One region of the Exiguobacterium sp. N4-1P genome, then DNA from elsewhere that is predicted to be linked to it. Evidence: riboswitches for the same ligand, from Rfam matches in the RefSeq annotation. Region 1 holds a riboswitch; the other holds the start of a gene.
What was found. A riboswitch is a leader RNA that binds a small molecule or an ion and turns the genes downstream of it on or off. The one in region 1 is predicted to bind lysine.
Positions count from the first base shown of each region.

Region 1 (3,428 bases):
GCGGAATCGTCTCTTGCATCCGGAAAGCACTTGAATTATCGACGACAAGTGTTCCGTGTTCTGCCAGCAAGGGGGCATACTGTTCACTGATTGCTCCACCGGCTGCGAATAATGCGACGTCGATCCCGTGATGGATGATGTCTTCCGATAAAGCTGTAATCGTCACGTCCGTTCCATTAAACGAAACGACTTTTCCTGCTGATCGTTCTGAAGCATACGCCGACAGTTGACCGACTGGAAAATCGAGTTCCTTCAAGACTTGTAACATCTTTTGTCCGACGGCGCCTGTCGCACCGATGACTGCTACGTGGTACATGTTCATTCCTCCTTACAGGCTAAACGCGTTCGCAATCGCCGCGACCGTTCGTTCGATATCTGCTTGTGCGATTGTATACGAGATACTGATTTCTGATGTCGTGACTTGATAAAACGTGATGTTCTCGGCACGGAACGTCGCAAATAATTTTGATGCGACGCCCGTTGCGTCACGCATTCCGATTCCGACGACCGATAACTTGGCATGCTCGTTATGACGATCGACTTTAACGGTCGGAAAACGATCGATGATATCTTTCAGTGCCTCTTCGAGAAACTCTTCTTCATCGAGTGGACAAGAGAACGAGAGGAACACGTCACTATCAAAGGTCGTTTGACTGATCATGTCGATATTGACATGGCGATTCGATAACAATTCAAAAATGTCGGCGACTGCTGAATTGGTTTGTGGAACGTGTTTGATTGAAACCGTCAAAACATTTTTCGTTACACTGACGCTCGTGACTGCTTTTTGTTCCATCGTTTCTGTTGCCTCCATGATCCAAGTCCCTCTTTCCGATTCAAGTGTTTTCCCAACAAAGATATGCACGCCGTATTTTTTCCCGAGTTCGACGCTGCGCATCTCCATTACCTTCGACCCCAGTGCACTCATTTCCATCATTTCATCATATGAAATTTGTGGAATCGGCTGTGCCGCTTGATGAATCCGCGGATCCGCCGTATAGACACCGTCGACATCCGTATAGATTTCACAGCGCTTATCAAGGACGGCCGCTAAGGCGACAGCCGTTGTGTCTGACCCACCACGACCGAGTGTTGTAACATCCCCAAGCTCGTTGACACCTTGGAATCCGGCGACGATGACGACATCATAGGTTTCGAGTTTCTTTCGTAACAAGTCCCCGTCAATTTGTTTAATCTTACTTTTCGTATGAACCCCCATCGTGCTGATTCCTGCCTGCGCACCTGTTTGTGATAAGGCTTTTACTCCGACGGAATTTAAGGCGATGCTGAGTAACGAAATCGTTTGTTCTTCGCCGATTGCGAGCAATCGATCGAGTTCACGTCGTTCAGGACGATCCGTGATTGCTTGCGCTTGTGCGATGAGCGAGTCTGTCATCTTCCCCATCGCAGAGACGACGACCACTAATTTTTCACCTTGTTCTGTCCGATTTTTTAAATAATTCGCAATTGACTGAATCTGTTCGACAGTCGCGACCGAGCTACCACCAAATTTAAGTACAGTTGTCACAATCCTATCTCCTTTGTCCCGAAACAGAAAAAAACGACGGGCCGGTAGGAGCGTTCCTACGGCCCGTCGTTATCACGATCGGACAAACGAAGACAAAGTCTTTCGTTCTTTTACGTAAGATAGCGCTCCGAAACATCGGTTTCGGCAGTACAACGGATCTTAACCGTTGTACCAGCAAATGAGAAGAAGCATCTTTCTCATTCACTTCGGCGGATTTCCCCTTTCACATCACTCAGCATGCTCGCTTCAATAAATGATGTTACTGATGTCATCCGCGCCTCTATCTGTCGGTTGTTAGTTACAGTTATAGCAAACATTTTTTGTTAAATCCAGTCATTTGCTAAAATTTTTTCATTTTTCCGTTAATCCGTGAGTTTTTTCTTCGCTTGATCGAGTTGTACAGAAACAGCAGCAAAACCTGTCCCGCCGTAACTTCCTCTTCTTGCCACTGCTTGCACCGGGTCGAGGAGCGGATAAACATCTTCCGCGATGACGGAGTGGAACGTTTGATACGTTTCAAGCGTTAAATCTTTTAAGAAACAATTCGTCTGAACACAATGGAGGACCGCTTTTCCGACGATTTCATGCGCTTCCCGGAAAGGAACACCTTTTGTGACGAGATAATCTGCTAGTTCCGTCGCATTCGAGAAGTCTTGCATTGTCGCCTTCTTGAGCGCTTCTGTCTTAAACGTTGCTGATTCGAGCATTCCCGTAAAGATTTGAACGGATTGTAAAACGGTATCTGCCGTATCGAAGACACCTTCTTTATCTTCTTGCATGTCTTTATTGTAAGCGAGCGGTAATGCTTTCATCGTCGTCAGGAACCCCATCAGGTTTCCATAGACACGCCCTGTTTTTCCGCGAATCAATTCAGCGAAGTCCGGGTTTTTCTTTTGTGGCATCATGCTCGAACCCGTTGAAAATGCATCTGACAATTCGATGAATGAAAATTCTTGCGACGCCCAGATGATGATTTCTTCACAAAAGCGTGAGAGGTGCATCATGACCGTCGAAGCAATCCCGAGATATTCAATGACGAAGTCACGGTCCGATACAGCATCGAGGCTGTTCGGATAGACGTGCTCAAATCCGAGCAGTTCCGCTGACTTGAAACGGTCAATCGGGAATGTCGTCCCGGCGAGTGCCCCAGCACCGAGCGGCGAAATCCGAATCCGTTTCAAATTATCTGTCAGACGATCTACGTCACGGTCGAACATCCAAAAATACGCGAGTAGATGGTGTGCAAGTGAAATCGGTTGTGCCCGCTGTAAGTGGGTATACCCCGGCATGACGGTTTCGATGTGTACATCCGCCTGTTCCGTAATCACCGTCTGCAAGTTGCGGAGGCTTTCGATTAAATCAACCACATGTTGTTCCATCCATAAATGTAAATCCGTCGCAACCTGGTCATTCCGACTTCTCGCTGTATGCAACTTCCCTGCGACCGGTCCGATTTGTTCCGTCAGCAACCGTTCGAGATTCATGTGGATGTCTTCGTCAGCAAGCGAATAGACATGTGTTCCAATCGAAGCTTGTAACGTCTTGAGACCCGCTTCGATTTTTTCCCATTCCGTCTCTTCTAGGATACCTTGTTGATACAACATATTGGCATGGGCGAGACTTCCTTCTAAATCAACTGCCGCAAGCTTTTGGTCGAATGAAATCGATGCCCCAAACGCTTCAGCCTGAGCGGAAGCCCCTTCTGTAAACCGTCCGCCCCAAAGTTTCGTCATTTTGTCACGCCTTCCTGCCGATGAACACTTGCGTGTGTCGCAATCGCAAGACCGTGCAATTTAATGAATCCTTTCGCTGCTTCATGATCGAACGCATCTTCTTTCGTATACGTCGCAAGCTTCTCGTCATAAAGTGACACCGGTGACTGACGTCCTGTGACCGTCGC
Region 1 is NZ_CP022236.1:463,320-466,747, reverse strand. Features, by position in the region: gene A0126_RS02415 (aspartate-semialdehyde dehydrogenase) at 1-316, opposite strand, end outside; gene A0126_RS02410 (aspartate kinase) at 329-1,528, opposite strand; lysine riboswitch at 1,641-1,819, opposite strand; gene argH (argininosuccinate lyase) at 1,891-3,261, opposite strand; gene A0126_RS02400 (argininosuccinate synthase) at 3,258-3,428, opposite strand, start outside.

Region 2 (3,428 bases), 290 kb from region 1:
GAAACACAGGCCAAATGCGAATAGCGGACCAAACGGGAACGCCGGTGCAACGTACGGTAAGTCACGTAACGCATGCCCTTGGGCGACGAAACCTTTTCGGAAACGGTAATGACTGATCGCGATCCCGAGCCACGCGATAAATCCTGTCATTCCGGAAGCATTCAGTAACCAAAGATAAACTTGTCCACCGAACATCGACGTCAAGAAACAAAGCGCACCAATCGCCCCTGTCGCGAGTAACGCATTCCGCGGCACACCGTTTTTTGAGACTTTTGCAAATAGTTTCGGTGCATCACCTTGTCGTGCCAGTGTGTAGAGCATCCGGGTTGAAGCATACATCCCGGAGTTCCCGGCAGACAAGACGGACGTCAAGATGACCGCATTCATCAATGCTGCTGCAAACACGAGTCCTGCTTTTTCGAAGACGAGTGTGAACGGACTGACGGCAACATCCGTAATATCATTTGAGACAAGGCTCGGACTTGTGTATGGAATCAACATTCCGATGACGAAGATCGCAAATACATAAAATAATAAAATGCGCCAAAACACCTGTTTAACTGCTTTCGGGACATTTTTTTCCGGATCTTCCGACTCGCCTGCTGCGATTCCGACGAGCTCCGTCCCTTGAAAGCTAAAACCTGCGACAAGAATGATACCGATGACAGCTGGAATCCCTCCGACAAACGGTGCATCACCTAAGCCAAAGTTTTTGAAGCCTGCTGGTGGCTCCGAAGTAAAGATACCAAAAATCATCGCGACTCCTACACCAAGAAACACGATGACCGTGACGACTTTAATCATCGCAAACCAGTACTCGGCTTCACCGAATCCTTTGACCGAAAAATAATTTAATCCAATCATTAAAAGTAAAAACAGCGCGCTAAAATAGACGCCCGGAATGTTCGGGAACCAGTAATGCATGACGATTTGTGCTGCGACGAGCTCGACGGCAATCGTGACGGCCCAGTTGTACCAGTAGTTCCATCCTAAGGCGAACCCGAATGAAGGGTCGACGAACTTCGTCCCGTACGTCGAGAACGATCCTGCGACCGGCATATAGGCGGCCATCTCCCCAAGGCTCGTCATCAAGAAGTAGACCATCAATCCGACGATTGTATAAGAAAGTAACGCACCGCCCGGTCCTGCCGCTGCAACAGAGGCACCTGACGCGATGAATAAACCGGTCCCAATCGCTCCGCCAATTGCAATCATCGACATATGCCGGGCTTGAAGCCCTCGTTGTAGCCCTTCTGCTGTGGAATCAAGGGGGTGTTGTTGCTGTTGTAAATTGTTCATGTCTGTCGCTTCTCTCTTTTTATAATTTTTGAGAGGGCGTAAAAAAGCGCCCTCACCTTCCAAGAGGAAGATGAGAACGCAACATATCGATGATGCGTCTCATTCTACCGTCGTGAAAGATAGCTCCCCATAAACCGCAAACGGTTTATGACAGTATTAGACCTGTTTGATCTAATCCCAATCGCTGACTTTCAAAGTAGTCTACGATTTCGGCAATTCTTCCTTTTGAGCTATTTCATCTGCCGCTTGACGACATCCGTAACCCGACTCATAAGAATCGCAACCTCCATCCCACTGGTTGAGTGAGAACTAATTAAGTTGATTTACTAATTCATTACTTCGACATAGTACATAATATGTTTCTTGTTTGTCAATTTATATTTTTGAATCCTACCGTGCTCATAGTAAAATTCCGATATTTTTAGTACACTAAATGGTAGAAGGTAGTACAGAAAGGATGTTGCTCAGATGGGACAAGAACAACATGACCAATTGACATATCGATTAGAAGAACAAATGCGCGTGATTCTCCGGACGTTGCGCCGTGAGTTGAATCAACTGTTTGAAGGTACTGCCACGCGAAGTGAATTCTTCATCTTACGTAGCTTATCTGAAAACGGCCCCCAGCGTCCGACATTACTCGCGGAACAGTTCGAACTTGCGACAAGTCAGGTCACCGCTTTGACAGATAAACTTTATAAGACCGGTTTTGTGACACGGACACGTTCGACGGAAGATCGTCGTTCAATCGTCCTTGCCTTGACTGACGAGGGAGAGGCCGCTTTTCGGAATCTCGAAGTCGTCCGTCGCAAATATCTTCAGGAGCGATTCGGCACTTTGTCTGAAGAGGAACTGAACGTGATGATCCATGTATTTGATAAAATCCTCGCGACAATGGATGAAGAAGTCGTCTCATCCAATTAATAAATTAAAAATCAAGAGAAGGACAGAGGTTTTATTCTGTTTTTCTTTTTTTATTCTAAACATTCAGACCTCCTATACCGTTAGTAGAACGAGTATACTCAAAGTATATAATTGGAAGTATACTGCAGGGGGAGTTGGGAGGATTTGTTGTCTATTATGAATAACTTCATCATAAATTTTTGTCTCTTATTCACGACGATCACGCTTTTATTTTTACCTTTTCGAAATCAACCAAGAATTACACCAAAATCAAAGCTTGAATCACGCCTTATTTTAGGTTGTGTAGCTGGTGCAATTGCTGTACTCCTCATGTTCAACAGCATTCAAATTGATATTGCCCGGATTGACTTACGTATCATTCCTGTCGCGATTGCCACATTATTTGGCGGATTGCCTAGTGCCTTCATCACGGGAGTCATGATTATCGGAACGCGTTTTTTAATTACACCTGCTGATCAAATCGAAGGAGCGATTCTCGCTTCCGTCATCATGGTTTTATTCATTTTGACAATTGGCATAGCACGCAGATTTTTACGTAATACATTGCTGACTTTTGAATTAATGATCGGAATCGGTATTCTCTATTCGTTACCAGCTATCTATGCACTGACAAACAGTTGGGAAACGTTTTTCAAAGTATCGGTTACGTACATTTTCTTTAATTTATTAGCCGGACTCGTCACCTATCGCTTATTAGCCGAACTGCGACGACATTTTGAAAATATCCAGTACCAGCAAAAACTTGCGATGACCGACGCCTTGACGGGTCTCGCTAATCGCCGACGTCTGGACGACTCCCTATCACTCGTCGGATCGGATGACGATGGATATTCACTTATCCTGATCGATATCGATTTCTTCAAACACGTTAACGATACATATGGTCATGATGCCGGCGACGATGTGTTGCGGCAACTCGGAACGACACTTGCCTCTATTGTACGTCCGGATGATTTAGTCGGTCGGTACGGTGGAGAAGAATTTTTGATCATTTTACCGAACACATCATTGAAGGATGCGAAAAAAATCTCTGAATTAGCGCGGACGACAGTCGCCCGTAACCTGTTCCCGACTGCACATGTACCTGATTTGAAGATTACGATTTCGTTAGGAATTGCCCATTCGGGTGGATCCCATACATCACTCGAAGCATTGCAACAAGCGGATAAAGCACTCTATGCTTCAAAAGAGCACGGACGTAACCA
Region 2 is NZ_CP022236.1:169,918-173,345, reverse strand. Features, by position in the region: gene A0126_RS01030 (amino acid permease) at 1-1,299, opposite strand, end outside; lysine riboswitch at 1,412-1,596, opposite strand; gene A0126_RS01025 (MarR family winged helix-turn-helix transcriptional regulator) at 1,768-2,223, shown strand; gene A0126_RS01020 (GGDEF domain-containing protein) at 2,380-3,428, shown strand, end outside.
Region 2: another riboswitch for lysine. It lies ahead of A0126_RS01030 (amino acid permease); the one in region 1 lies ahead of A0126_RS02410 (aspartate kinase).